DNA from 3 places in the Embleya sp. NPDC127516 genome. Region 2 is predicted to be linked to each of the others. Evidence: riboswitches for the same ligand, from Rfam matches in the RefSeq annotation. Region 2 holds a riboswitch; each other region holds the start of a gene.

Region 1 (9,482 bases), on a different contig from region 2:
GCCGGAGGCTCGCCAGGGTGACCTTGAGCGCGGTGGGCGACTTGGCCCGGATGTGCTCGGCGGCCTGCTTCGCGGCCTGCTCCCCATCGGCCTCGAGGCGTTCGAGGATCTCCTCGACGCTGTCGCTCGCATAGCACGCGTCGATCCACCCACGCCGCTCGACGAGTTCACCGCCCGGCGCCGGCTCGGCGAACCGCGCCACGACCTCGCCGCTGTCGCGGCCGGCCAGCGCCTCCAGGGCCGCGTCGAGCCGGTGCGAGGGGATGAAGTGGTCGGCGAGCCCGCAGGCGATCGCGTCGCCGGGGCCGATCGCCGAACCGGTGAGCGCCAGATGGGTGCCGCACTCGCCCGGCGCGCGGGCGAGCAGGTGGGTGCCGCCGACGTCGGGGACGAACCCGATGCCGGTCTCGGGCATGGCGATCGTCGAGCGTTCGGTGACGATCCGCAGGCCGCCGTGCGCGGACACACCGACACCGCCACCCATCACGATGCCGTCCATGACCGCGACATAGGTCTTGGGATAGCGGGCGATGTGGGCGTTGAGCCGGTACTCGTCGCGCCAGAAGTCCAGACTGCCGGTGCCGCCGCCGACGGCGTCGGCGTGGATGGCCCGGATGTCGCCACCCGCGCACAGCCCACGCTCGCCCGCGCCGGTGATCACCACCAGTCGCACGTCCTCGTCGTGCTCCCACGCGGTGAGCGCGGCGTCGATCCCGCGAACCATGGCGTGGGTGAGGGCGTTGAGCGCCCGGGGCCGGTTGAGCACGATCCGGCCCAGGCCCGCCTGACGGCGGGTCAGTACCGTCTCCTGCTCCGTCGTGGAGGTCATCGGGTCGCTCCGATCAGTCCGCGCGCGACGATCACGCGCATGATCTCGTTGGTTCCTTCGAGGATGCGGTGCACCCGCAGGTCGCGGACGATCTTCTCGATGCCGTAGTCCGCGAGGTAGCCGTAGCCGCCGTGCAGTTGCAGCGCGCGGTCGGCCACCGAGAAGGCGGTGTCGGTGGCGAACCGCTTGGCCATCGCGCACAGTTGCGGCGCGGCAGGATCGCCCTGGTCCAGGCAGGACGCCGCGTGCCGGACCAGCGTGCGCGCGGCCTCCAACTCGGTTGCCATGTCAGCGAGTTCGAAACGCAACGCCTGGGCGTCGATCAGCTTGGCGCCGAATGCCTCCCGATCGGTGAGGTGAGCCACGGCGGCGTCGAGGGCCGCCCCCGCGCCGCCCAGCGAGCAGGCGGCGATACCGATCCGGCCGCCGTTGAGGCCGCCCATCGCCATCCGGAAGCCGTCGCCCTCGGCGCCCAGCCGGTGGGAGACCGGCACACGCACGCCGTCCAGGACCACCTGGCGGGTGGGCTGGGCGTTCCAGCCCATCTTCAGCTCGTTCGCGCCGAAGGACAGCCCGGGTGAGTCGGCTTCCACGACGAACGCGGAGATCCCGTCGGCGCCGTCCCCGCCGGTCCGCGCCATCACCGCGTACACCGCCGAGGACCCGGCGCCGGAGATGAACTGTTTCACCCCGTGCAGGACATAGTGGTCCCCGTCGCGCACCGCGCGCGTGCGCAGTGCGGCGGCGTCGGACCCCGCGCCCGGTTCGGTCAGGCAGTAGCTGGCCAGACCGCGCATCGCGCACAGGTCCGGGAGCCACCTGTGGCGCTGCTCGGCGTTGCCGTGGCGGTCGATCATCCAGGCGACCATGTTGTGGATGGAGTAGTAGGCGGCGATGCTCGGGCAACCGCCGGCCAACGCCTCGTAGATCAGTGCGGCGTCCAGTCGGCTCAGACCCGAACCGCCCACGTCCTCACGGACGTTGATGCCGCCGAGACCGAGGTCGGCGCCCTTGCGCAGGACATCGACGGGGAAGTGCTTGGTGCGGTCCCACTCGATCGCGTGCGGGGCGAGGTGCTCGCGGGCGAAGTCCCGCGTCGTCTCGACGATCGCGAGCTGATCCTCGGTGAGGGTGCTCATCGGGTCAGCCCATCGTGGGGATGGTGAAACTCGCGGCCTCGCGTGCACCGGAGAACCAACGCGAGGTGATCGTCTTGGTCCGGGTGTAGAAGCGGATCGAGTCGGGTCCGTGCTGGTTGAGGTCGCCGAATCCGGACCGCTTCCACCCGCCGAACGTGTGGTAGGCCACCGGTACCGGGATCGGCACATTGACGCCGACCATGCCGGTGTTCACTCGGCGACCGAAGTCGCGGGCGGTGTCGCCGTCGCGGGTGAAGATCGCCACGCCGTTGCCGTACTCGTGCTCGCTCGCCAGTCGCAGCGCGTCCTCGTAGTCGGCCGCGCGCAGCACCGACAGGACCGGACCGAAGATCTCCTCGCGGTACACCCGCATCGAGGGCGTGACGTGATCGAACAGCGACGCGCCGACGAAGTAGCCGTCCTCGTGGCCGGGGACGCGCACGTCACGGCCGTCGACGAGCAGCTTCGCGCCCTCGCGCACGCCGATGTCCAGGTAGTCGTGCACCCGAGCGAGCGCGTCCCGACCCACCAACGGGCCGAAGTCGGCGTCGCGATCGTGGGAGGGGCCCACCCGCAGCGTGGCGATGCGCTCGACGAGCTTGGCCACCAGCGCGTCCGCGGTCTCCGCGCCGACCGGAACCGCGACGGAGATCGCCATGCAGCGCTCGCCCGCGGAGCCGTATCCGGCGCCGATCAGGGCCTCGACGACCTGGTCGAGGTCCGCGTCCGGCATCACGATCAGATGATTCTTGGCGCCGCCGAAGCACTGGGCGCGCTTGCCGCGCGCGGTGGCCGAGGTGTACACGTACTCGGCGATCGCGGTCGAGCCGACAAAGCCCAGCGCCTGGACGCGCGGGTCCTCCAGCAGTGTGTCGACGGACTCCTTGCCGCCGTTGACCACGTTCAGCACACCCGGCGGCAGTCCCGCCTCGAGGAAGAGCTCGGCCAGGCGCAGCGGTACCGAGGGGTCGCGTTCGGACGGCTTGAGGACGAACGCGTTGCCGCACGCGATGGCCGGGGCGATCTTCCACAGCGGGATCATCGCCGGGAAGTTGAACGGGGTGATGCCGGCGACCACACCGACCGGCTGGCGCAGCGAGTGCACGTCGATGCCGGTACCCGCGTTGTCGGTGAACTCGCCCTTGAGCAGGTGCGGGATGCCGACGGCGAACTCCACAACCTCCAGGCCGCGTTGCAGGTCACCGTGGGCGTCGGCGATGGTCTTGCCGTGCTCGGCCGACAACAGCTCGGCGAGCGAATCGCGTTCGGGCTCGACCAGTTGCAGGAATCGGGAGAGCACCCGGGCGCGCTTTTGCGGGTTCCAGGCGGCCCACGCCGGTTGTGCCTGCTCGGCGTCGGCGATCGCCGCCAGCGTGTCGGCGCGGTCGGCCAGCGGGACGCGCGCCTGCACGCGTCCGGTGTTGGGGTCGTACACGTCGCCGAACGCGCCGGACGCGCCTTGGACGTGCTTGCCGCCGATGAAGTGGGAAAGCTCGCGGACCATGAACGACCTGTCTCTCGTCAGGTGCGATCCGGAGGCGGGGCAATGACCCGACCACGGCAACCGCCGCTTCGGGGAGCGGAGTTGCCGAGGTCGGGTGGCACGTGAGGGTGGTCAGGCGAGCCCGACGACCTCGACGTTCGCAAGATCGTCCGGGGCGAGTGCGCAGACCGGCGTCATGCGTGTTTGCTCCATCCTCGTGGACAACACGGATATACCCGCGGCCGGTATCCTGACTTCCGGATCGACACACGCCGCCCGCCTTCCCGGCTTTCGCCAGTGGCGTGGTGCCTCGGCAGCGCACTCCCCGGTCACAGTGGCGGGACCGTGCCGGATTCACACCGACTTCCCTGCACCGCGGACCTTGTAGTTCAAGACGATATAGTCGGACGTCCTAGTAAGTCCAGCGCCGATCGAGCTTGATCGCGTGCGGGAGCGACGTGACGAGGTGGCGGTCCGGGCATCGCGAGGACGTCACCGCCGGAACGGGGGCGGCGGGTGCACGCGTGCGCACGTTCGACGTGTGGTGCCGGTGCCTTGCCGTGCCGGAGGGGGATCTGCGCCCGCCTGCGCGGCTATCGGATGTGCTTCGGCTCCGTGACGGCCGTGGTGGGTTCGAGCCGCACCGCCGCGGCGGCGCACGCCTCGACTCGGGCGCGGGCAAGTCCGATGGCCGGGTGGGCGTACGCCAGACGCTCCGCGTTCGCCAGTGCGGCGCGGGCGGCGTCCGGGTCGCCCGCGGCGGCCGAACAGATCGCAAGCAGACATTCGCACTCGGCGCCCATCCAGCGACTCCGTTGCCGTGCGGCGCGCCGACGCCATCGGCGAGCCCGCGCCGCCGCCCGCTCCACGCGCCCCTCGTACAGGTCCAAGGCGAACTCGGCCACGCAGCCCCTGCGGCGATGGGCCCGCCCGGAACCCGCCACGGCGGGGCGCAGTGTGGGCAACATCGCGGCCGCGTCCGCCGAACCCTGGACCAGCAGCATCGCGGAGAAGTCGGTGTGCGCGTGCGACATCATGCGGCCGAGCGCGTCGTCGCGAGGATGCGCCGCCGACCACCGGCGCACGACCTCCGCCCCCGCCGGGCCGTGTCCTCGCGCGAAGAGCACCATGCACTGGGACACGGCCCCGAGCGCCTGACCCACAGGCGTGTCGGGAAAGCCCTTGCTGTGCTCGTGCGCCCCCTCGACGTCACCACGACGCAGCGCGCGGATCACCTGCGCGTTCCGCTTCAGCGCGACCCGGTCCGCCTTGGAAGGCAACAGCGGCAACCCCACACCGGCTCGTTGGTGCATTCCCAGCCCCAGGAAGGCCAGGTAGCCCAAGAGCAGCCCCGCGACGATCCCCGAGGGACCTCGGACCAGCAGAAACGGGACCGCGAAGGAGGCCGCGAGGGATAGCGGCAAAATCACCCGAACAAGTATGCGCACGACGAGAGTATGGGGGTCACCGGGCGCGGACGACATGCGGTGCCGATGGTTTCCGGCAGACCTGTCCGCACGGACCGCCGCCCCATGGGGTGTCGCATACCGATGCAAGTACTGATGCGTGACTGATTCCGAGGCGCTCGATCGTCCGTAACGTCTTGACCTGCGGAAAGCAGGACTGGAACCGCGCAGGACAAAGCACTGGAACCCGTCGGGCACGCCCGGCGGAGCGACCCGGAAAGGACGGACGCCATGAGCGCCGCCATCGACTACACCGCCACCGTCGAGAACTACCTGGCCGGCTGGAACGAGCCGGACGCGGACAAGCGCCGCGCGCTGGTGGCGTCCGCGTTCACCGAGGACGCCACGTATACCGACCCGCTGGGTGCCGTGGTCGGGCACGACGGGATCACCGGCCTCATCGGCGTGGTCCAGGGCCAATTCGCCGGACTGGTGTTCACCCTCGGCGGCCCGGTGGACGGGCACCACGACGTCGTCCGGTTCCAGTGGCACCTCGGCCCCGAGGGCGCAGAGGCGCCGGTCGTCGGGTTCGACGTCGCGGTCCTGGATGCGACGGGCCGGATCAAGGCCGTACACGGCTTTCTCGACAAGGTCCCCGCCGGTCTGTGACGCACGGGCCGCCGCGGCCCGGACCGATCGACGCGCGCCCGCATACCGCGGGTCCGGGCGGCGCCCTTCCCTTCCCGGATCCGCGTCCCCCGAGGAACCCGAACGCACCTGCCGGACCGGCTGCCCGTCGGCCCGTCGCCCGGCAGCGACCCCGACGCAATGCCCCCACCGCTCGTGGAATCGACCCCCCGAAGGAGTAGCCATGCCCGCCTACATCATCGCCAACCTGCAGGACGCCGCCCCGCACCCCGAGATCGCCGACTACATCGAACAACTCCCCGGCACCTTCCGGCCCTACGGCGGCCGTTACCTCGTGCACGTCACGTCCCACGAGGTGCTGGAGGGCAGTTGGGCCGGGAGCGTCGTGATGATCGGCTTCCCCGGGGTCGCCGAGGCGCGGGCCTGGTGGGACTCGCCCGCGTACCGCAGGATCGCGCCACTGCGCTCGCGGCACATCAAGGGCGACATCATCCTGATCGAGGGCGTGCCGGAGGGGTACGACCCGAGCGGCGCCGTACAGGCCCTGCGCGCCGAGTAGCGCTCGGGTTCGGCTGGTGGTCAGCCCGTGCCCAGAGCGTCCGCCGCCCTGGTCAGGTCCGCGGCGATGTGGTCCCAGTCGGGTCCGTGCAGCCACAGGTTCTCGGCGGCCTCGCGCATCAGCGCCGGCTCGTCCGGGCGTTGCAGGAGCACGAGCCGGTAGGACAGGTTGCGGATCCAGACCGGCAGGCGGCCGTCGACCAGGTGCGGGGACAACTCGCGCAGCATGGCGAGGATCGAATCCGCGTCGGCGAAGGTCAACTCCTCGACGAAGTAGGACTCGCGGTGTTCGAGGTCGCACGGCGGCGTGGGTCGGTACTCGTCGCCGTAGAGGCAGCGTGCGTGCTCCGTCAGGCTGCTGTGCATGTCCCGGAGCCTACGACACCACGACAACCCTCGTGGTCCGATCGCGCCCCTCTCGATTTGATAGGCAAGTGGATACTTGCCTATGGTGGTGGGCATGACGGAGGACGTCTTCAAGGCCCTGGCCGACCCCACCCGTCGGCGCATCCTCGACGAGCTGGTGGAACGGGACGGCCAGACCCTGTTCGAGATATGCAGCCGGTTGGTGACCAAGCACGGTCTCGCCTTGTCCCGCCAGGCGGTCAGCCAGCACTTGGCCGTCCTCGAATCCGCGGGTCTTGTGCTTTCGCGGCGTCAGGGCCGCTACAAGTTCCACGAGCTGACCACCGAGCCCCTTGAGCGCATCGTGACCCGTTGGCTCAAGCCCGACGCATCCGGGAGCACGCCATGAGGATTCACCTTTCCAGCGTCTTCGTCGACGATCAGGAGAAGGCCCTGCGCTTCTATACGGACGTGCTGGGCTTCGTGAAGAAGGCCGAGGTCCCCCTCGGCGAGGTCCGGTGGTTGACCGTGGTCTCGCCGGAGGATCCCGACGGGACCGAACTGCTGCTGGAGCCGGACGGCCATCCCGCGGTGAAGCCGTACAAGTCGGCGCTGGTCGAGGACGGCATCCCGGCCGCGTCCTTCGCCGTGGCGGACGTGGACGCGGAGTTCCACCGGCTGAACGAACTCGGCGTGCGGTTCACCCAGAACCCGCTGAAGATGGGCCCGGTCACCACCGCGGTCTTCGACGACACCTGCGGCAACCTGATCCAGATCGTGCACAGCGCGTAGGAACCCCACGCAGGCACGGCCCCACCCACGCGCCCGCGCCGACCCGCCCGAACCACGCCGCTCGCGGCGTCGAGCGGCGAGGGCGCGATGAATCGGTGGAAGTACGAGTCGATCCGGTCCGGCTTCTCGGCTTTCGCCATCGGATTTGGGGCTACCGATCAACGCGCGCACGTTTTCGGGCGTCAGGCGCCGGTAGCGGTACTCGGTCGTGTCCGTGACCATCCTTCTCGTCTTGGGGAGGCTCGGTGGTTCTCAACTCGCCGCCGCGCGTCCTTCCTTCCGGTAGTCGGTGCAGGTGATGGCCGTCCGGGGAACACCGTGCTCCCGGACGAGCAGTCGCCGCGCCCCTTTGACCAGCCCGCTTTCGCCTGCGATCCAGGCGTACGGGGCGGCGGCGGGATGTCGGTGTCCGCCAGGGCCCGCAGAGCCCGTCGTCCCGGCGTCTCGTGCGCCGCCCGACCGTGGATCCAGCGCATATCCGGCCCTCAGCCTCGGCCACTACGTGCTGGGCCACACCATCGAGGAGCAGGCCCAGGCTCAGTTGTCCGCGGACGGGATCTGGAAGGACCGGAAGGATGCCTTGGTGGTGGGGCGGCCGGACTCCGAGTACGCGCGCACTGCGCTGACGTCGGCGTTCGATGCGGACCCGGCCGAACGCTTCGCCTACGGTGTGCGGCTGATTCTCGACGGCGTCCGCCGCGAACTCCCCGACGCACCGCCTCGGCCGGTCGGCTGACGCGGCGTTGATGAGCCCGGCCGGCGGCCGGGGTCCGACCAGCCGCCGACCACCGCCATGGAGCCGCCCGGGCGCGACCCCCGTGCAGACCCTCGGCCGGCACGGCCCACACCACCGACGGGGCTTCGGCCGGTGCCGATGCCCGGTCGACGTTCCGCGGAAACGGGAGAGTCGGCGACGCCCGATCCGCCCGCGCGTCAGGTACTGGTCGCTGCCTCGGCGCCGGGATAGGGTCCCATTTCAAGATCATTCACAGCATGATCATCGACGGGGGAGGTCTGTCATGGGCAACGACGACAGCGGCACGTACGAGGGCTTCACGGCCGAGGAGCGGGCCGCGATGAAGGAGCACGCCAAGGAGGGGAAGGCCGCCGCGCGCCGCAGCTCGCGCGCGGACAAGGCGGCGGAGGCGGAGCGGGACGTACTCGCGAAGATCGCCGAGATGCAGGACTCGGACCGGGTCATGGCCGAGCGCGTGCACGCCGTCATCACAGCCAACGCCCCGGTGCTCGCGCCGAAGCTCTGGTACGGCATGCCCTCCTACGCGCTGGACGGCAAGGTCGTCTGTTTCTTCCAGAGCGCGGAGAAGTTCAAGGCGCGCTACGCGACGCTCGGGTTCAGCGACCTGGCGAAGCTGGACGAAGGCCCCATGTGGGCGTCCGGGTTCGCGCTGGTCGAGGTGACGGCCGAGGTGGAGACGCGGATCGCCGCACTCGTGAAGCGGGCGGTCGGCTGAGGCCCGTCCGGCGAACGGACACCGGCGACTTCCTCCGTACGCGCGGCGCTCGGCGGCCTTGAGGGGGTCCGGGCCGTAGACGTCGTGGTCCATGGCGCGGGCGATCGCCGCGTACAGGGGCCGAGGTCGTCGACCTGCGGGTCGTCGGGCACGCGGCGTCGACGGCCCCACTTCCGCGGTCCGGGCCGACGCGCGCCGCCGACGCGCCGCCGAGACGGTAGGGCCGGCGGCGTCCGGAGCGGGACGGACCGGCAGGGGTCGGAACGCGGGAATCGTGAGGCTCCTCGGCGGCGTCACTCGCTCGGAGGCGCGCCCGTGCCCTGGATGTCGACCCGATCCCCCTGGCCGGCCCCGATGCGAATGCCGACCACCAGGAAGTTCTCGCGCGTGCCACAGGGCAGGCACAACCTTCCGTGGCCGGCCCGGTAGATCTCGTGCAGGTCTGTGCGGGACGCCGGGCTTCTGGGACTCAGTGTCGCGCTCCAGCCGATCGGTGTCGCCTCCGGCCCGGGGTCGTACAGGCGCTCTTCGTCGGCGTCCACGATCGCGTGGACGCCGATTCGCCGTCCGCTCGGCAGGACCACGACTGCCGAGCCCTCGTGATCCTTCATGGGTGCCAGTGTGGTCCGTCGCACGCCGTTCGGCACACGCAAACACGCGTGTCGCGATACGAGTTCGATCGAGCACACTATGTGTCCATCGGATGAACTCGCGCGATGCGCCCGGAAGTAGCGGGTCAGGAATGCGTTTGCTGGGCCTGCGGTCGGTGGAGGTAGAACAATTCGGGGTCACCCTCGTCGAGGCCGTGGA
Region 2 (9,482 bases):
TGCCGTGACCACTTCGGGATCGACCGGACGCAGGTCCGCGGCCCACGCGTCCAACGCGGCGCCGATCTCGCCCCCGGCCAGGGCCGCACCGATGCCCAGGCAACGCATCCCGGCCGCCTCCGCCGCCCGCACACCGCTCTCCGCGTCCTCCACCACCAGGCAGCGGTCCGGTCGTACGCCGAGCAGACCGGCCGCACGCAGGTAGCCCTCCGGGGCCGGCTTGCCCTCGCGAACGTCCTCCGCGGTGACCATGTACACCGGTTCGGGCAGTTCCGCCGCGCGCAGTCGCCCGCTCGCCACCTTGCGGGTGCCCGACGTGACGATGGCCCAACGCGCCGCGGGCAGTGCGGCGAGCAGCCCGGCCGCACCGGGGATCGGGATGATGCCGGTGAATTCGCGCTCCTCGCGCTCGACGATCCACCCGGCCTCGACCTCGGCGTCCAGCGTGGGGGCGACCACGCGCACCAGGTCGATGTCGCGGCGGCCGTACGACGCCGCGACCGCCGCGTCCGGGTCCACGCCGCGATCGGCCGCCCACGCCCGCAGGATGCGTTCGATCAGCGGGTGGGAGTCCACCAACACTCCGTCGAGATCGAACAGGATCGCGTCACAGTCGAGCGTGGTGCCGTCGTTCGCCATCCGAACAGGCTGTCAGGAACGGCGGCGGAGCGTCGAGGCCTTCCCGGCTCATGATCACGTCGGGTTGATCGATCACCCACATGGCTCAGCTATTGATCGAAATCGATCATCTTCGGACCTGGGTCAACGGCCCTCGTTGCCTAACTGTCACGTTTGCGCTGATCGTCACCGGCTAGGTGCTCACTACGGCCCGGACGCGCTCACCCCCAGGCGGCAATCATGTACTTGGTCCTCGCTCTGCTTGCACCGATCGTGATGTTCTTGCTGATACCCGGGCTCTCCTGGCTCGAGGACCGCATGTTGGGCTCGCTGACCCCGCCGCCGCCGACCCCGTTGCCCGTGCCCGTGCCGTCCACCGCGCGACCGGCGGTCGAACCCGCCGCGGTGGCCGCGGCCGCCATCCCGACCCCGCTGCCCACCGTGCCCCGGCCGGCCGGGCACACCGTGCGATCGGGTCGACCGCGGCACGCCCGTCGCTCGACCTCGCTGCTCGCCTACCGGCATCACATCGGCCGCCGGCGCCCGCCCCGAGCCCCGGTCTTCCGCTGACCGCCGGTCCCCCGTCCCGGAGCCGACCCTGAGTGAGTCCGCCGTGCCGCCGCCGGTGCGCATCGAGTCCGTACCGCCCGAACTGGGCTCCCCGCTGGGCGCCACACCGCTGTCCACACACGCCGACGTGTGGCACGTGTTGGGCAGCCGTGCGGACGCGGTCCTCAAGCTCGCGACACCGGACGGCACCGCGGCGGCCAATCCGCGCTACTGGGCCCGGGAGGTCGAGGCGTACGAGAGCGGCTTCGCGCACAGCGTCTACGCCGACTTCGGGCTGACCGCGCCTCGGCGACTGCGCGCGGATCCGCGCGAGGACGGGTCGGTCGCGCTGTGGCTGGACTTCGTGCGCGGGCGGTCCGGAACCACGTGGAACGTCACCCGGTGGGCCGATTTCGCCCGGCGACTCGGCGCCGCGCAGGCCGTCCCCCGACCGGCCGGGCCCTCCTGGCTGTTCGAGCGCCCGCCGCCGGTCGGACCACTGGCCGCCCGGACCCTCGAACTGCCGTACGTGCCTTGCCATCTGAACCTGCGGCCGGTGGACCTGATCGCGCGCGACGAGGACGTCGTACTGCTCGACTGGTCGCACGCGGGCTATGGGCTGCCGGGTGAGGACCTGACCGGGTTGATCCTGGCGCACGCGGCCGATCCCGAGCTGGCCGCGACCCTGGACGCCACGCTGCCGGCCGAGTACGCGCGGGGCGCGGAACGGGCCGAGGCGGACGTGCGGATCGCGATCGCGGCGACGGCGCCCGCGAAGTACGGACCCGGTGCGGACGCGGCGACCCGGCGGATGTTGCGGAAGTGGACCGAGGACGCGGTGGGCCGTTGATCCGGGTTCCCTGCCGCGCCCGGCGCACCGGCCCGAGGGTCGGGGCGGCCGGGGCGGCGGGTGCGGCCGGGCGGTCGGTGCGGTCGATTCAGCGGCGCGACCTGCGGATCGCCCAGATCAGGACGAGCACGGTCGCGACCGCGGCGGCGGCGGCCGGCACCGGGCGCCGGCGGATCTCCGCCGAGCCGGTGAGGGTCGCGTGCCGGAGCGGGTCCGGGGTGTGGTCGAAGATTTGGTTGCCGGCGGTGTGTCCGACCTCGACGGTGCGGTCCTTGGCGTGTCCGACCCGGTCACCGGCCAGCTCGCGGGCCTGACCGGCCTTGTGCACGGCCGCGTCCTTGAGCTCCTCGGCGCGGTGTCCGGCCGATTGCTTGAGTTCCTCGGCGCGGTGTCCGGCCGCTTCCTTGAGCTCTCCGGCCCGGTGCTCGACGGCTTCCTTGGCCTGCTCGGCGCGGTGTCCGGCCGCTTCGATGAGCTCTTCGGCGCGGTGGCCGACCGCCTCCTTGGCCTTCGCGGTCTTGTGTCGGGCCGTCTCCTTGGCCTGCTCGACCCGCTGCCGCGCGGCGTCCTTGGCGTGCTCGGTTCGGTCCTGGACGGCGTCCTTGGCCTGCTCGGCCCGATCGCGGGCGGCCTTCCTGGCCTGCCCGGCCCCCTCCCGCGCGGCGTCCTTCGCTTGCCCGGCCCGGTCACGGGCGGCGTCCTTGGCCTCCCCGGCCCGGTCGCGGACGGTGCCCGCGGCCTGTTCGACGGCTTCGCCGGCCGCCGCTTCGAGCCGTTCGGCCCGGCGTCGGGCCCGCCCCGCGGCACGGTCGCTTCCTCGGCCGACCTGCTCCGCGGCCTCACCCACCTTGCGGTGCACCGTCTCGGGCGGCTCGGCCTGGGTCAACTCCTCCACCGCGTGATCCAATTGCTCACGTTTGCGGCTCAGCGTCGGCTCCTGCTGCGGGAGTGCGCTCTGCGTGGGTGATTCGACGGCGGGGGGAAGGACGGTCGGGAACGCGGCGACCTCGTCGGGATCGCGCGACGCGGACCTGCCGCCGGAGTCTCGGCCTGGGGTACTCATCGGTGCGTACTCCTCTTCACGGTCTCGATGTCCTCGCGTCACCGCCGAGGACCGCGCCTGGCGCCTGCCCCGGGGGCGCCCGGTCATTCGTCCTCGGCGGGCCTTCGACGGCCGGGGCCGTCTCCCCGATCCTGCCGGGGGCGCAGACCCGGCAGGACCGAGGACACGGCCCCGGCGTTCGCATTCGTCGATGCCGGATTCGGTGTCTCGTGGCCGAGGCTAGAAACAACCGGGCCGAGGATCCGGGAATGTCACCCGGATGCGCGGCTCGGCGTGTCCGACCGATTCACCCGATCGGCCGCTCCGCGCGGGACCCGACACACGGTTCCCGGTGCCCCGAGCGAACCGAACGGGCAGGCCGACGGTGCTCAGCCCGCGTTCCCCCGACCCGATGCCGACGACCCGATCCGGGTCCGGGTCGGCCGCGGCGGCTTGTCGTGGAAGACACAGTCGCCGCACGTACCGCCCCCGGGGATCCGGTAGTACAGGCAGCACGTGGTGCGGCGGAACGCGCCGAGCGCACCGTGCAGGCCGGTTCCACGCAACCGGCCTGCGGCCAACAGGCCGTCGGCGAACACGCGTGTGGTCGCGACGAGTTCCGGCTCGGTCGGAGCCAGGTGCCGGTGCAACACGCGGGCCGCGCCGACCAGGGCCGACGCGGCGTTGCCCCACAGCAGCCGCTCGGCGACCGGCACCACCGCTCGGGTCGCCCCGGCGAGCGGCACCAGATGCCCGACCAGCACCGCGTCGTGCAGCTGCTCGATCCCCGAGCGATCGTCCGGCACCGGCGCCGGCTCCGGATCGGGCGCCCACAACTCGACCGGCCCGGCGTCCGGGAAGCGCCAGTACGTCCGGGCCGGATCCAGGTCGGGCACCACCCGGCCGAGCACCGCCGCACCCAGTGCCACCGACCACAGCCGCGAGGCCACGCCCAGATACAGGATCGACGCGGCGACACGCGGTTCCTCGGTCCGCAGCCGGGCCCGTACGTGCTCCACCCGGGCCGCCCACGCGGCGGGCGCGGCCGGGTCGTACAGCTCGGCCAACGGCCGAAAGCCCGCGCCGTCGGTGATCGGTCCGGTCCGCAGCTCGAAGTAGGGCCCCACGTCGGCGAGCCGGCGCAGCGGCCCGCCGCCGTGGGACCGCGACCGCCCGCCGGTCAGCGGCTGTCGCCCGGACGCCACAACACATCACCCGCACCGTCGGCGTTGGCCCGCCGGGCGAGGACGAACAGCAGGTCGGACAACCGGTTGAGGTAGCGCGCGGTGAGCGGGTTGACGGTCGCGGCACCGCCTGCCGTCGCCCGCTCGTCCGCCTCGATCAGCGCCCAGGTCGAGCGCTCGGCACGTCGGGCCGAGGTGCGGGCCACGTGCAGCAGGGCCGCGGCCGGGCTGCCGCCGGGCAGTACGAAGGAACGCAGCGCGGCCAGTTCCGCGTTGAACGCGTCGCAGTGCTCCTCCAGCCGGGCCACGTCCGCCTCGGTGATCCGCAGCCGGGTGTCCCCCACGGCGATCGGCGCGCACAGGTCGGCGCCGACGTCGAACAGGTCGTGCTGCAGTTGCGCCAGTACCGCGCGCGTCTGCGGTTGCGGGTCGCCGAGCGCGAGCACGACCCCGATCGCCGCGTTGGTCTCGTCCGTGTCGGCGTACGCCGCCAACCTCGGATCGGTCTTGCGCGTACGGGAGTTGTCGCCCAGCGCGGTCGTGCCGGCATCGCCGGTACGGGTGTAGATCCGGCTCAAAACCAAGGACATGGTCGGCACCGGCCTCTCTCGGGGAAATCCGCCCCGGTTGGTGAGGTGGCGACGACGTGAGTCTCCTGGCTCTCGGATCATCGCTCCTCCCGGCCTTCCGACCCGTCTCGGGGCCGTGGCCGGTTCGGGAGTCGCTCCCCGATCACAGTGGCGGGACCGCGCCGGATTCACACCGGCTTCCTCGTACCGCCGTCGCCTTGCGCCTCCCACCATGACACGCGCGACGGGCCCGGTCCACCGTCGGATCCGGACCACGCGTGCGGGTGAAGCTTGCCGCCGGTCCGCGCGCCGAGCCCCGGACCGGCGCGGGTAAAGCCCAGGATCGGATTCCGAGAGCGGCTCCCTCGGCCGGCGTCGGCCCGGCGGTATCGGCGCCGAAGGGTGCCGACGGGCACCGGAGGGTGCCGGTGAGTCGATCCGCGATCCGGCCGTGCCGGGAAATCAGTGCCGGAGGTATGCGTGTCCACGGTGTCCGGAACACCTGAACCAGCCGGTCCGACGCGTCGGGTGGGTCGGGTACGTCGAGCGGGCGTGCTCCTGGCGTGTTGTGTGTCGCTGTTCGGAGCCGGGTCGGGGCATCCAGCCGCCTGCGCGGGGTGGTTCGGTCCCGAGGGGATGCATCTCACCTCCTCCGTACCGCTCTTCGATGCCGGCTCGGCGCGGCCGACTCCTTCCGCTGCGGACTTCGACGCCGGGTCGGGACATACCGCCCCGCCCGCCGGACCCCTCGGCGCGGGGACGGCAGGCCCCACCCCATCCGCATCGCTGTTGAGCGCCGGCGCCGGGCGCCCCGTCGGGTCCGGCGACCGGGTGCGGTCCAGGGACCAGCCCGAGCCGAACCTGCCACCCGTCCCGCGTGCCGTCGCCGATCGGGTGGGCACTCGCGCCGGGCAGTCGGTGGACGTCCCGGTCCTGGCCGGCGACTCCGGCGAAGGGCTGGTCGTGCTGTCGTACACCAATCCCGAACACGGCCTGGTGCTCCAGCCGGACGAGCGGGGCGACGCGAATTCGGTGCTGCGGTACACGCCGGGGCCGGGCTTCACCGGACGCGACAACTTTCGCTACACGATCGTCGACCGGCTCGGCCGCGAGGCCACCGCGAGCGTGCGGATCGACGTGGCGGCCGGCCCCGGAGCGTCCGGCCGGCCGGTCGAGACCCGGGCGGGCAAGCTCGGCGTCCATCGCGGCGTCGACGAACTCCGCGCGCCCTCCGCCGCGTCGGCGGCGCGTCCGCGCGCCGGGATCGATCCGGGCGGCGGGTCGCTGCTCGTGGCCTTCCTCGGCTCGGCCCTGCTCGGGGCGGGTGTCCTGGCCTTCGTCGCCCACCGGCGGCCGGGCCGGCGGCGGCCCGGCTGAGCGGGCCCGGGTCGCTTCGATCGGCCGTTCGGGGTTCCGTGCCCGGATCGGCGGCTGTTCCGGGGTTCTTCGGCCTGATCGCCCTTCCGGGGCTCTTCCCCCGATCGGCTGCTCCGGGGTTCTTCGGTCTGATGGCCCTTCCCAGGCTCGTCACCCCGATCGGCCCCTCCGGGCCTCCTCGGTCCGGCCGGTGTCGCCCCGGTCAGCCCTTCCGGGCCTCCTGGGTGAGCTGGTAGAGCCCGTACAGCAGCTCGGCGATGCCGACGATCAGCAACACGACACCGATCTTCCCGAGCGCGACCACCGGTGTGTCCACGTCGTCCGCGAACAGCTTCAGGGCTCCGCCCACCACCGCGCTCAACAGGCCGGCCGTCAACGAGCCGCGTGCCTTCGCCACGGTCTTCCTCCTCCACTCGACCTGCGGGTACGGCTATGAGGCTAGGTCCGGGCCCCGGCCCGGCACGCCCTCCGCGGGAACGAACCGGCGTACACACTTCGGCCTAGGCCCTGTCCGGGTTCGCCGCGGCCGGTGGGTTCGTCGGGGCCTCCGGGAATGGGGGCGGGCCCCACCCCCGGAGGGCGGCCAGCCCCATGGGCACGCCCGTTGCACGCTCCTAGCGTGGATCCGGTGCCGTGAACGGGGAGCGGCCGGAACGGCGGAGGGACGAACGTGAGCGGGCGACCGACACGGCCACGACACACGATCGGGGACGAGCGGGAGGGTGCCGGGGCACCGGCCGTCCGGCTCGACGCGGTGCGCAAGGTGTACGGCAAGGGCTCGGCCCAGGTCGCCGCCCTCGACGGGGTCACCCTCGCCTTCGAACACGGGTCGTTCACCGCCGTGATGGGTCCGTCCGGCTCCGGCAAGAGCACCTTCCTGCACTGCGCGGCCGGCCTGGACCGACCCACGTCGGGCACGGTCGCGGTGGCCGGCCGAGACCTCGCCGAGCTGAACGAGAACGCGCTGACCAGGCTCCGTCGGGAGCGGATCGGTTTCGTCTTCCAGGCGTTCAACCTGCTGCCCACCCTCACGGTGGAGCAGAACATCACGCTGCCGCTGCGGTTCGCGGCCAAGCGCGCCGACCATCGGCGGATCCCCGAGGTGATCGCGCGCGTCGGCCTGACCGACCGCGCCCGGCACCGGCCGCACGAGTTGTCCGGCGGCCGGCAACAACGAGTGGCGATCGCCCGCGCGCTGGCCGTGCGCCCCGCCGTGCTGTTCGCGGACGAGCCGACGGGGGCGTTGGACACCCGGACGGCGGCCGAGGTGCTGGGTCTGCTTCGGGAGTCCGTGCGAACCGACGGCCAGACCATCGTGATGGTCACGCACGATCCGATCGCCGCATCCTTCGCCGACCACGTGGTCTTCCTCGCCGACGGCCGGATCGCCGACCGGCTGGACGCGCCGACCGTGGACGCGATCGCCGAACGCATGACCCACCTGGGCGCGTTCGCGAAAGCCCCGCTCCCGGGTGGGCGGCCGACGTTCGGCGGGATCCGCTGATGTGGGGGCTCGCACTGCGCACGTTGCGCTTCCGGGCCGGTGGCTTCGTCGCCACCTTCGTCGCGCTGTGCCTCGGCGCGACCGTGGTGATGGCCTGCGGCGGGCTGCTCGAGACCGGCGTACGCAACAACGCGCCACCGCAACGCCTGGCCCAAGCCTCGCTGTTGGTGATCGGTGATCCCACCTTCACCGGCCCACGCGACGGATCCGGGGACCGGGAGCGGGACTTCGCCCTGGCCGAGCGGGTGCCGTTGGACGCGCGGCTCGTGGATCGGGTGCGGGGCCTGGAGGGTGTGCGCGCGGCGGTCGGCGAACGCACCTTCGAGACCGCGCTGACCGGCGCCGGCGGCAGTCGCAAGGCACAGGGGCACGCCTGGGAGTCGGCGGCGCTGACGCCGTACGCGCTCACCCGAGGGGCCGCGCCGATCGGGCCGGACGAGGTGGTCCTGGATGCCGCGCTCGCGCGCCGCGCGGGCGTCGCCGTGGGCGATCGGGTCGAGATCGCCGCACACGGCGGCTCGGCCGCGTACCGGGTCACCGGCATCGCGCAGCCGGCGCGTACCGTCCCGCGGGCCACCATGTTCTTCGCGGCGGCCGAGGCCGAGCGGCTCGCGGCACCCGCCGGCACCATCGCCGACATCGCGATCGTGGCCGACCCGGGCGCCGATCTCGGCGCGCTGCGCAAGCGGGTCGCCGGCGCGTTGAACGAGGACCGGGCCAGAATCCTCGCCGGCGACGATCGCGGCGCGGTCGAGTACCCCGAGATTTTGGCGGACAAGTCCGACCTGATCTCGCTGGCGGGCGTCTTCGGCGGGCTGGCCGTCGCGGTCGCGGTGTTCGTGGTGGCCGGCACGATCGGGCTGTCCGTACAGCAGCGCCGCCGCGAGTTCGCGTTGATGCGCGCGATCGGCGCGACACCGCGTCAGCTGCGCAGGATGTTGCTCGGCGAGACGTTCCTGGTGACCGTGCTCGCGGCGGGCGTCGCATGGTTCACCGGACCCGCCGCCGGTCGGGTGCTCTTCGACCGACTGGTGGCGTCCGGCATGGTCGCCGAGACGGTGCGGTTCGAGCAGGGCTGGATCCCGGCGGTCGCGGCGGCGGGCGCGGTGCTGCTGACCGCACTGGTCGGCGGCTTCATCGGCGCGCGGCGCACGGTGACCGCGAAGCCGACCGAGGCGCTCGCCGAATCCGCGCTCCAGCAGCGCTGGTTCAACTGGTTCCGATTCGTGCTCGCGCTGATCGCGCTGGCCGGCGCCACCGCGCTGGGCCTGGTCACCGTGCTCGTCCTGGAGGGCCCGATCGCCGGGAGTACGGCGGGCCCGGCGGTGATCTGCGCCGCGATCGGCCTGGCCCTGCTCGCCCCCGGCCTGACCAAGCTGCTCACCTGGGTGTTGTCCCTTCCGCTCGGCGCGCTGACCGGCGAGTCCGGCCGGATCGCGATGCTCGGCTCACGGATCACCTCGGTGCGGACGGCCGCCGTGGTGACGCCGATCATGCTCGCGGTGGCGATCAGCACCGGCCAGTTGTACCTGCAGACCACCACGACCACGCACGCCGAGCGGGTGTACACGGAAAGCCTGCGCGCCGACGCCGTGCTGACCGGTGCGGGCGGCGGTCTCGACCCGGCTCTGGCCGAGCGGGTACGGGGCATTCCGGGCGTCGCGAGCGCGAGCGCGTACGCCGCGAGCGAAGGCTTCATCGAGCAGCCGCGGACCGCGCCGGACGGTCGGCACGGCCTGCAACTCCAGGGTGTGGATGCCGAGTTCGGCCTTTCCGCCACGGCTGTGAC
Region 3 (9,482 bases), on a different contig from region 2:
GTTCTGGGTCGCGCAACACCACCTGGGCGCGCAGGGCGCGTCGGCGCCCTCCCCGTTCGTGCTGCTCGCCGCGATCGCCGAACGCACCACCCGGATCCGTCTCGGTACGGCCGTCGTGGTGGCCCCGACCGAGCACCCGATCCGGCTCGCCGAGGACGCCGCCGCGCTCGACACACTCAGCGCCGGCCGGCTGGAACTGGGCCTCGGGGCGGGCTCCGACCCCGCGACGTTCGAAGCGTTCGGCGTCCCGTACCAGGTTCGGCACGCCCGGCTCCGGGAGACCGTGGACACCGTGCTCGACCTGTTGACCGGCGCCGACCTGGTCCCGTCCGCACCCACCCTGCGCGACCGGATATGGCTCGGCACGGGCAGTCCCGAAGGCATCGCGTGGGCGGTCGAACGCGGCCTCGGCATCCTCTCCGGCCGCCGCTCGAGCGGCCCCGCCGGCCCGCTCCCGGGCGACCGCGAGGCGGCGGAACACCTGGCCCGGTACACCCCGACCCGCGTCGCCCTCTCCCGTCCGGTGCACCCCGGCGCCTCGACCGTCCTGACCGAGCGGCTGATCCCGTGGATCACCCGGGGCCGAGCCGCCGGCCGCTTCCCGGTCGATTTCACGCCGACCGACTACCTGGCAATCGGCAACATGTACACGGGTACCCCGCAAACCGTGGCCCGGTCCCTGCGGGCGGACCCCGGCTATCCGCACGCCACCGAGCTCCTGTGCCACACCCAGCCCGCCCGGCTGCCCCCGGCCGCGCTCCTGCCCGTCATGCGCCGCACCGCGCACGAAGTCCGGCCTCTGCTCCGCGCGGCCGCGGCCGAGGTGACGTGAGCCCGGCCGACACGACGGGAGCGGCAGCCGGGTCGACGCCCTCGTGCTCCCGGGCGGGCCCGGGAGCGGTCAGGATTCCCGGTGCGCACCCGCCGACGGCACCGCCTGGAAGAAGCGCGGAGCGGTGAATCCCCGGGTCGCGAAGGACTTTTCCACCGCGTCCGCGACCGCCGCGCACCGATCCGCGTCGACCAGTGCGATCGCCGAGCCGCCGAAGCCCCCGCCCACCAACCGCGCCCCGAGCGCGCCCGCGGCCAGCGCCGTGTCCACGGCGGTGTCGAGTTCGGGGCAGGAGATCGTGTAGTCGTCCCGCATCGACACGTGCGACGCGGTCAACTCGGGCCCGATCGCCCGCACGTCGCCGGCCCGCAGTGCCTCGACCACCCGCAGCACCCGCGCGTTCTCGGTGAGGATATGCCGCACCCGACGGCGCAGCGGCCCGTCCGGCAGCGCCGCCAGGGCCGCGTCCGGGTCGGCCACCTCGCGCAGCGACGGCACCCCGAGCAGTCCTGCCGCCTCCTCGCAGGAGGCCCGCCGTTCCGCGTACCCGCCGTCCACGAGCGCGTGTCGGGCCCGGGTGTCGATCACCAGCAGACGCAGCCCCACCCCCTCGCAGTCGAACGGGACATGAGTGCCCGTCAGATCGCGGCAGTCGAGGAAGAACGCGTGGCCCGCGACGCAGCCGAGCGAGGCCATCTGGTCCAGCATCCCGACCGGGACGCCCACGAAGTCGGTCTCCACGCGTTGCGCGATGCGGGCCAGCCCGACGCGATCCAGGCCCAGTTCGTACAGGTCGTCGAGCGCCAGCACGACCGCGCAGGACAGCGCCGCCGACGAGGACAGCCCCGCGCCCACCGGCACGTCGCTGTCGATCCGGATGTCGGCGCCGCCGACCTCGTGTCCCGCCTCGCGCAGTGCCCACAACACGCCCGCCGGGTACGCGGCCCAGCCGGCCGGTGCGCCGGGCGCCAGGTCCTCGATCGCGATGTCGAGCGATTCGCTGCCCGCATGGCCGGACGCGAGCCGCAGTCGGCCGTCCGTACGTCGCCCGACCGCCGCGCGCGCGGTGTGCGGGATCGCGATCGGAAGCACGAACCCGTTGTTGTAGTCGGTGTGTTCGCCGATCACGTTGACCCGGCCCGGCGCCGCCCAGACGCCCTCGACACGGAACTCGCTCATCGCACGGCCTCGCCGTCCCGCAGGAACGACCACGCGTCCGCGACGATGTCCTCGAGCGAGGTCCGGGTGGGACGCCAGCCGAGCACGTCGCGCGCCCGGTCGGCGGCGGCGACCAGGACCGGCGGATCACCCGCCCGGCGCGGCGCCTCGTGCGCGGGCACCGCGCATCCGGTCACGGTGCGGACCGCGTCCACCACGTCGCGGACCGAGAAGCCGGTGCCGGTGCCGAGGTTGCAGATCAGGTGCCCGGTCGCGGCGCCACCCGCCTCGGTGGCGTCCAGCGCGAGCAGGTGCGCGTCGGCCAGATCGGCGACGTGGATGTAGTCGCGTACGCACGTGCCGTCGGGCGTCGGGTAGTCGGTGCCGTACAGCGCGACCGAGCCGCGCGTGCCGTTGGGCACCTGGAGCGCGAGCGGGATCAGGTGGGTCTCGGTCGCGTGCCGCTCGCCGTACCGGCCGTGGGCGCCCGCGACGTTGAAGTAGCGCAGGCTCACCGCGCGCAGGCCGTACGCGGCGCAGTACGAGGTGATCAGGCGATCGACCGTCAGTTTCGAGGCGCCGTACGGGTTCGTCGGCGCGCACGGCGCGTCCTCGGTGATCGGCGAGACCTCGGGGGCGCCGTACACGGCCGCGGTGGAGGAGAACACGAAGCGGGTGACGCCGTGCGTGCGCAGCGCGTCCAGCAGCGCGAGCGAGCCGCCGACGTTGTTGTGCCAGTACTCGGCCGGGTCGGTGACCGACTCGCCCACCAGGGAGGACGCGGCGAAGTGCAGCACGGCGTCGAACGAGGCGTCCAGATGTTCGGCGGCGTCCTGGACCCGGCCCTCGACGAGTCGCGCCTTGTCCGGGACCGCGTCCCGATGCCCCGTGGACAGGTCGTCGAGCACCACCACCTCGTGGCCGGCCGCGACCAGGTGGGCGGCGACGACGCTGCCCACGTAGCCCGCGCCGCCGGTGACCATGAGCTTCATTCGCCGACCTCCCGCAGTCGTGCCGCCGCGGTCTCCGGCGGCACGTCGCTGATGAACACACCCATCCCCGATTCGCTCCCGGCAAGGTACTTCAACTTGCCCGGTGCCCGGCGAATCGAGAAAAGCTCCAGGTGGAGCGCGAAGTCCTGGCGCCCCGAGCGGACCGGCGCCTGCTGCCACGCGGAGATGTACGGCGCGGGCTCGCCGTCGAACAGCCGGTCGAAGCGGCCCAGCAGGTCCAGGTACATCGCGCCGAACTCGGCGCGCGCGGCCTCCTCCAGCGCGAGCAGGTCCGGCACCCGGCGGTTCGGGTACAGGTGCACCTCGTACGGCCAGCGCGCGGCGGCGGGCACGAACGCCGTCCAGTGCCCGCCCTCGGCCACGATCCGCGACCCGTCCGCGCGCTCGTCGGCCAGCACGTCGTCGAACAGGTTGCGGCCGGTGCGGTGCCGGTGCGCGGTCGTGGTGGCGATCATCGCGGCCGTGCGCGGGGTGACGAACGGGTAGGCGTAGATCTGCCCGTGCGAGTGCGGCAGCGTCACGCCGATCTCCCGGCCGCGGTTCTCGAAGCAGTACACCTGCTCGACGCCGGGCAGCGCGGACAACTCGGCGGTGCGGTCGGTCCACGCGTCCAGGACCAGGCGCGCGCGCTCGGGGGTGAGGTCCTTGAAGGACGCGTCGTGCTCGGGGGTGAAGCACACCACCTCGCACCGTCCGCCGGACGGTCGGCGCGGGAACGGGGCGTGGTCCCAGCCGGGTTCCGGGCCCGCCGGCGGACCGCCGTCGGCCGCGGAGGAGCCGGACATGGACGGGAAGCGGTTCTCGAAGACGACGACCTCGTAGTCGGACTCGGCGACCTCGGTGGCCCGCTCGGGCGTGGACGGGCACAGCGGGCACGCGTCGGCGGCGGGCAGGTGGGTCCGGGTCTGCCGGTGCGAGGCGACCATGACCCATTCGTCGAGCAGTCGGTCGTAGCGCATCTCCGAGCCACTGACCACGGGCGCGAGATCGCGGTGGTCGACGGCGGTGCGCACCGCGTCGTCCCGGGTGTCGTAGTAGACGATCTCGCGACCGTCGGCCATGACGGCCTGCGTCTTCTTCATGCGCTCATTTTGCGAAGCTTTCCAAAACTTGTCAATGAGAAAGGAAAGATGCCGGCAGGCTTGCCATTTGGCGGGATCGACCGGGGGTCACCTGCGGTTTGACAAGTTTCGAAAGGTGTCCGCAAGATGCTGCCCATGCCTGACGACGACACCGACGGACTGCCCGCCGAGGGCCGCCGCGCCCGGATGGCAGCGACGATCGCGGACCGGGGTTTCGCCAAGGTCACCGACCTGGCCGAGGCGTTCGGCATCTCGCGGGTGACGGTCCGGGCCGACCTGGAGGTGTTGGAGCGGCAGGGCCGGCTGCGCCGGGTCCGCGGCGGCGCGATGTTCACCGGCCGCGACCCCCGGGTGGAGCCGTCCTTCGAGGAGGCGTTGACCTCGGCGTCGCCGGCGAAGACGCTGATCGGGCGGGCGGCCGCGGCACTGGTGTCGCCGTCCGAGAGCGTGGTGCTGGACGTGGGCACGACCACCACGTTCGTGGCCCGCGCGCTGGTGGACCGCGAGGAACTGCGCGACCTCGTGGTGTTCACCAACGGGCTGACCATCGCCCTGGAGCTGGAACGGGCGATCCCGCGGTTCTCGGTCGTGGTCACCGGCGGCACGCTGCGGCCGTTGCAGCACTCGCTGATCAATCCGCTCGGCGACCACATTCTGGAGCGGATCCACGCCGACACGGTCTTCATCGGTTGCAACGGCGTGCATCCCACCGGGGGCATCACCAATGTGAACCTGCCCGAGGCCGAGGCCAAACGCGCGATGTTGCGAGCCGCGGGTCGCCGGGTCGTGGTCGCGGACGGCTCGAAGCTGGGCCGGGTCGAACTCGCCGAGGTGTGCCCGCTGGCGGACATCGACCTGCTGATCACGAGCGGCGCGGCCGATGCGGAGGCGCTCGACGCGCTGCGCGACGTGGGGCTGGAGATCCTGGTCGCGGAGTAGGCGGCCGCTGCGCGCAGCGGGTGCGGGGTGGGCATGTACCGGAGCGCGCGGAGTAGGCGGGCACGGCGCGAAGCGGGTAAGGGTGGGCACGTACCCGAGCGCGGGACCCTGCCCGGACCCGAGCCGGTCCTCCCGCCGTGGCCCCTCACTCGGCCGCCGCGACCCTCGGCGCGCCCGTCCCGGCCCCCTCGCTCGACGGTCGAGGCGCCCTGGTTAGGCTGCCCTTGCGAACGGTTCACCCGGCTTCGACCGATTCCGGGTGTCGCAAGAGGGAATCCGGTGCGAATCCGGAACTGCCCCGCAGCGGTAAGTGGGAACGAAAGTCGTCATCACGCACTGGGCCCCGGTCGAACGGGTCCCGGGAAGCGACGACCGGTAGGCATCCCGGCCACACCCGTGGCTCCCGGGACCCGCCCACGAGTCCGAAGACCTGCCGTCGCCCGCGTACGCCTCACGCACGCGGACTTCCGGGACCTCGCGGGCGGGTCCGTCGGACGACGGCGCCGTGCGGTGTCCGCCGCCGTACTCCCTCCCGAGTTCCCCCGACGAGGACTCGCAAGGGAGAGCTTCGACGATGCGTACGCAGATACCCGGGCGGATGCCGGCGGCACACCGATATTCGTGGGCCGCGGCGGTGGCCGCCCTCGCGCTGTTCGCGACCGCGTGCGGCGGCGCCGTGCGGGACGACAAGGCCGCCGCTCCCGCACCCGCCGCCTACAAGCCGTACGCGGACACCGACAACTGCGGTGTGACCACGAGCTACGACCGGCCGCCGCAGCGCGCCGCGACGCTGACCTCCAACGCGACCGAGCTGATGCTCGAACTGGGCCTGGCCGACCGGATGGTGGGCACCGCCTACCTCAAGGGCCGGACCATCGGCGACAAGTACAAGGAGCCGTACGCGCGGATCCCGGTGCTCGCCGACGCGCAACCCTCGCTGGAGAAACTCCTCGAAGCCACCCCCGACTTCGTCTACTCGGGCTACCCGGACGGCTTCTCCGAGTCGTCCGGCCACACCCGGGCGCGGCTCGGCGAGTTGAACATCAAGACCCACCTCAACCCCGAGGGCTGCGCCAAGGCGCCGGTCACCTTCGATCAGCTCTACGGCGAACTCCGCTCCATCGGCGGCATCTTCGGCGTGCCCGAGCGCGCCGAGCGCTCCGCCGCCGCGTTCCGGCAGCGGCTCGACGCGGTCACCGCGCGGCTCGCCGGCGCCGCGCCGGTCAAGGTGTTCGTGTACAACTCGGGCGCCGACGCCGCGCAGACCACCGGCGGCAACTCGATGCTCAACGAGATCATCACCCGTGCCGGTGGCACCAACGTGTTCGCCGACCTGAACGAGCGCTGGACCAAGGTCTCCTGGGAGCAGGTGGCCGAACGCAAGCCGGACGTGGTGCTGATCTACGACTACGTGACGCCGCCGGTCGACGCCAAGATCGCCACCCTCAAGGCCACTCCGGTACTCGCCGACGTACCGGCGCTGCGCGCGAACGCCTTCCCGGTGATCTCGCTGTCCGTAGCGCAGCCCGGGCCGCGCTCGGTGGACGCGGTCGAGGAACTCGCCAGGCAACTGCACCCCGACCGGCCGTGACGGTCGATCGGGACCCGGTGGCGGTACGGGTCGCGGTCCTGCGCGGCGAGGGCCCGCCGACACCACCGGTCGGCCGTGCGGCGGTCGTCCCGGGCGGCCGGGTCCGCCTTCCGCTGGTGGTCGGCGGCCTCCTCGTCGCGCTGTTCGCGGCGGCCGCGGCGGGGCTGCTGGTGGGGTCGGTGTCGGTGCCCTGGTCGGAGACGTGGCGCATCCTCGCGCATCGCGTCGGCGGAGACGCGTGGGTGCGGCCGTCGTGGAGCCGCGCACACGACCTGATCATCGCCGACACCCGGTTGCCCAGGGTGCTGCTCGCCGCCGTCGTCGGCGCGACGCTGGCCGTGGTGGGCATGGTGATCCAGGCGATCGTGCGCAACCCGCTGGCCGGTCCGGACGTGCTCGGCGTCTCCTCCGGCGCGGCCACCGGAGCGGTCCTGGTGATGCGCTGGGGCGTCGCGTCGATCGGCGGCCTTTCGCTGGGCGCGCTCACCCTGAACGCGGCCGCGTTCACCGGCGGACTGATCACCCTGCTCGTGGTCTTCTCGGTGGCCCGCTCCGGCGGCCGGGTCACCGCCGTGCGACTGGTCCTGGCCGGCGTCGCGGTCAGCGCCGTGTTGTCCTCGCTGACCAGCCTGCTCGTGCTGACCTCACCGGATCCGCAACTCGCCGCCCAGGTGCTGTTCTGGACGCTGGGCGGCTTCGGCTCGGCCCGCTGGACCCTGCTGCTCGTCCCCGCCCTCGCGCTCGCGATCGGCCTGGTGGTGCTGCTGCTCCAGGCGCGCAACCTCAACCTGCTCCTGGCCGGCGAGGAGAGCGCGGCCGCGCTCGGCCTGGACGTCCAGCGCTTTCGGCAGGGCATGTTCCTGCTCGCGGCGGTGCTCACCGGGGTCGTCGTCGCGGTCAGCGGCGTGATCGGCTTCGTCGGCCTGATGTTGCCGCACGTGGTGCGATTGCTGGTCGGCGCGGATCATCGGCGCGCGCTGCCGGTGGCCGCGCTGCTCGGCGCGGTGTTCGCGATCTGCGCCGACCTGGTGGCGCGTACGGTGCTCGCGCCGCAGGAGTTGCCGGTGGGCATCGTGACCTCGCTGGTCGGCGGCCCGTTCTTCGTCTGGCTGCTGCGCCGGGACGCGCGCCGGGAAGCGGGCGCACGATGACCGGGCCCGCGGCACGCCTGGTCCTGGACGACGTCACCTTCGCGATCAACGGCCGGCCCCTGGTCGACGCGGTGTCGCTGACCGTCGAGCCCGGCGAGGTGGTCGGTCTGCTCGGCCCCAACGGCAGCGGCAAGTCGACCCTGCTGCGCAGCGTGTACCGGGTGAACCGGCCGACCTCGGGCCGGGTACTCCTGGACGGCGAGGACGTGTGGACGCACTCGGCGCGCTGGGCCGCACGCCGGATCGGCACCGTACTCCAGGACATGCCCACCGACTTTCCGCTGACCGTGCGGGACGTGGTCGCGATGGGCCGCTCCGCGCACAAGGGCCTGCTCGACCCGGACGACGCGACCGACCGGGCGATCGTGGCGGCGGCGGTGGAGCTGCTGGAACTCGCCGACCTGACCGAGCGCGCGTTCGCGCTGCTGTCCGGCGGTGAGCGGCAGCGGGCGCTGGTGGCACGGGCGTTGGTACAGCAGCCGGGCCTGCTGGTATTGGACGAGCCGACCAACCACCTCGACATCCACCACCAGCTCGCACTGCTGCGGTTGGTCCGTCGGCTGGGCGTGAGCGTGCTGGTCGCCCTGCACGACCTCAACCTGGCGGCGATGTTCTGCGACCGGATCTGCCTGTTGGCCAACGGCCGGGAGGTGGCGACCGGCACGCCGGCGCAGGTGCTGACGGCACCGACGATCGAGCGGGTGTACCGGATCGAGACGGACATCCGGACGCACCCCCGGACCGGGACGCCGCTGGTGGTGGTGTTGTAGGGGAAGCCGGGCCGAGACGGGCGGTCGGGGCGGCTGTGCCCGGTGCGTTCGCCGTGTTCGCCGTGTTCGCCGTGTTCGAGAGGTCCGGTGTGTCCGATGCGTTCGATATGTCCGATGCGCGGCGGGTGCCGTCCGGGCGGGTGAAGGGCGGAAGTGAGTAGTTGTACGGATGTTCGCGTCGGACCCGCCGCCTAGCGTGATCCGCATGACCTACACGCCTCCCACCCCGGGCAGCAATGGCGAAGGCTTCGCCCGCGCGGCGGCGTTCGTCGTCGGCCTGTTCCTTTTCGTCGTGGTCGCGATGGTCGATCTGTTCGTCCTGATCGGCTTCGGCGGCGCCACCGAATCCTGCGCCAACCAGACGTGCCGCGACTGGTACGGCACCCGACTTCCCTGGGTCTTCGGCCTGTTCGCGCTCAGCTTCGTGACGGCCCTGATCGCCCTGGTCCGCCGTCCCCGCCGCCGCGGCGGCCGTCGCGTGACGATCACCCTGCCGTTGTCCCTCGCCGCCATCGCGCTCCAGGCCACCGCCTTCGCCCTGAGCCAGAACGGTCCGGCCGCCTGAACGCACGGGCGGCCCGTCGGGCCGGATCGCGCACGCGCCGGGGCCGGTGTGTTTTCGGCCGGCGGTCCACGCCGCACAAAGAGCGTGAAGAGGTCATATCGGCGCGCGGGTTCCGGTCGTCGCACGCGTTCTGTCACCGCTCGCGCAAGCACGGTGACGGTCGGACACCATCGGCCCGCCGACGGCCGGCGCCGAAGCCGCTCGGCGCCGCACGACGTTCCCCACCAAGGCGCTGACCTGCGCGGACGCCGCCCGGGGGTGCGGGCGGCGGACGGCGGCGTGACTGTGCCCCCGGCAGGACTCGAACCTGCGACCAAGTGCTTAGAAGGCACCTGCTCTGTCCACTGAGCTACGAGGGCGTGGGCGAATCAGGATCTTGCA

The links. Region 2 has a riboswitch for cobalamin ahead of ACIRL2_RS24215 (cob(I)yrinic acid a,c-diamide adenosyltransferase). Riboswitches for the same ligand answer to the same signal wherever they lie in the genome.
Region 1: another riboswitch for cobalamin. It lies ahead of ACIRL2_RS36860 (CoA-acylating methylmalonate-semialdehyde dehydrogenase); the one in region 2 lies ahead of ACIRL2_RS24215 (cob(I)yrinic acid a,c-diamide adenosyltransferase).
Region 3: another riboswitch for cobalamin. It lies ahead of ACIRL2_RS22960 (ABC transporter substrate-binding protein); the one in region 2 lies ahead of ACIRL2_RS24215 (cob(I)yrinic acid a,c-diamide adenosyltransferase).

The regions. Positions count from the first base shown of each region.
Region 1 covers NZ_JBIWJT010000025.1:129,395-138,876, forward strand. Annotated here, with positions in the region: gene ACIRL2_RS36850 (enoyl-CoA hydratase/isomerase family protein) at 1-829, opposite strand, end outside; gene ACIRL2_RS36855 (acyl-CoA dehydrogenase family protein) at 826-1,968, opposite strand; gene ACIRL2_RS36860 (CoA-acylating methylmalonate-semialdehyde dehydrogenase) at 1,973-3,472, opposite strand; cobalamin riboswitch at 3,674-3,844, opposite strand; gene ACIRL2_RS36865 (hypothetical protein) at 4,045-4,881, opposite strand; gene ACIRL2_RS36870 (nuclear transport factor 2 family protein) at 5,149-5,526, shown strand; gene ACIRL2_RS36875 (DUF1330 domain-containing protein) at 5,729-6,064, shown strand; gene ACIRL2_RS36880 (hypothetical protein) at 6,085-6,429, opposite strand; gene ACIRL2_RS36885 (ArsR/SmtB family transcription factor) at 6,524-6,817, shown strand; gene ACIRL2_RS36890 (VOC family protein) at 6,814-7,200, shown strand; gene ACIRL2_RS36895 (SIP domain-containing protein) at 7,453-7,689, opposite strand; gene ACIRL2_RS36900 (hypothetical protein) at 7,703-7,936, shown strand; partial or broken gene ACIRL2_RS36905 (DUF899 domain-containing protein) at 7,968-8,051, shown strand; gene ACIRL2_RS36910 (iron chaperone) at 8,220-8,672, shown strand; gene ACIRL2_RS36915 (hypothetical protein) at 8,966-9,283, opposite strand; gene ACIRL2_RS36920 (GNAT family N-acetyltransferase) at 9,409-9,482, opposite strand, start outside.
Region 2 covers NZ_JBIWJT010000012.1:169,420-178,901, reverse strand. Annotated here, with positions in the region: gene ACIRL2_RS24240 (HAD-IA family hydrolase) at 1-639, opposite strand, end outside; gene ACIRL2_RS24235 (hypothetical protein) at 901-1,188, shown strand; gene ACIRL2_RS24230 (phosphotransferase) at 1,232-2,017, shown strand; gene ACIRL2_RS24225 (hypothetical protein) at 2,106-3,080, opposite strand; gene ACIRL2_RS24220 ((2Fe-2S)-binding protein) at 3,449-4,264, opposite strand; gene ACIRL2_RS24215 (cob(I)yrinic acid a,c-diamide adenosyltransferase) at 4,240-4,833, opposite strand; cobalamin riboswitch at 4,892-5,018, opposite strand; gene ACIRL2_RS24210 (Ig-like domain-containing protein) at 5,644-6,189, shown strand; gene ACIRL2_RS24205 (DUF5708 family protein) at 6,392-6,586, opposite strand; gene ACIRL2_RS24200 (ABC transporter ATP-binding protein) at 6,860-7,693, shown strand; gene ACIRL2_RS24195 (FtsX-like permease family protein) at 7,693-9,482, shown strand, end outside.
Region 3 covers NZ_JBIWJT010000011.1:242,961-252,442, forward strand. Annotated here, with positions in the region: gene ACIRL2_RS22935 (LLM class flavin-dependent oxidoreductase) at 1-832, shown strand, start outside; gene galK (galactokinase) at 902-2,011, opposite strand; gene galE (UDP-glucose 4-epimerase GalE) at 2,008-2,973, opposite strand; gene galT (galactose-1-phosphate uridylyltransferase) at 2,979-4,085, opposite strand; gene ACIRL2_RS22955 (DeoR/GlpR family DNA-binding transcription regulator) at 4,221-5,024, shown strand; cobalamin riboswitch at 5,239-5,477, shown strand; gene ACIRL2_RS22960 (ABC transporter substrate-binding protein) at 5,599-6,615, shown strand; gene ACIRL2_RS22965 (FecCD family ABC transporter permease) at 6,612-7,766, shown strand; gene ACIRL2_RS22970 (ABC transporter ATP-binding protein) at 7,763-8,536, shown strand; gene ACIRL2_RS22975 (hypothetical protein) at 8,742-9,101, shown strand; tRNA gene ACIRL2_RS22980 (tRNA-Arg) at 9,388-9,460, opposite strand.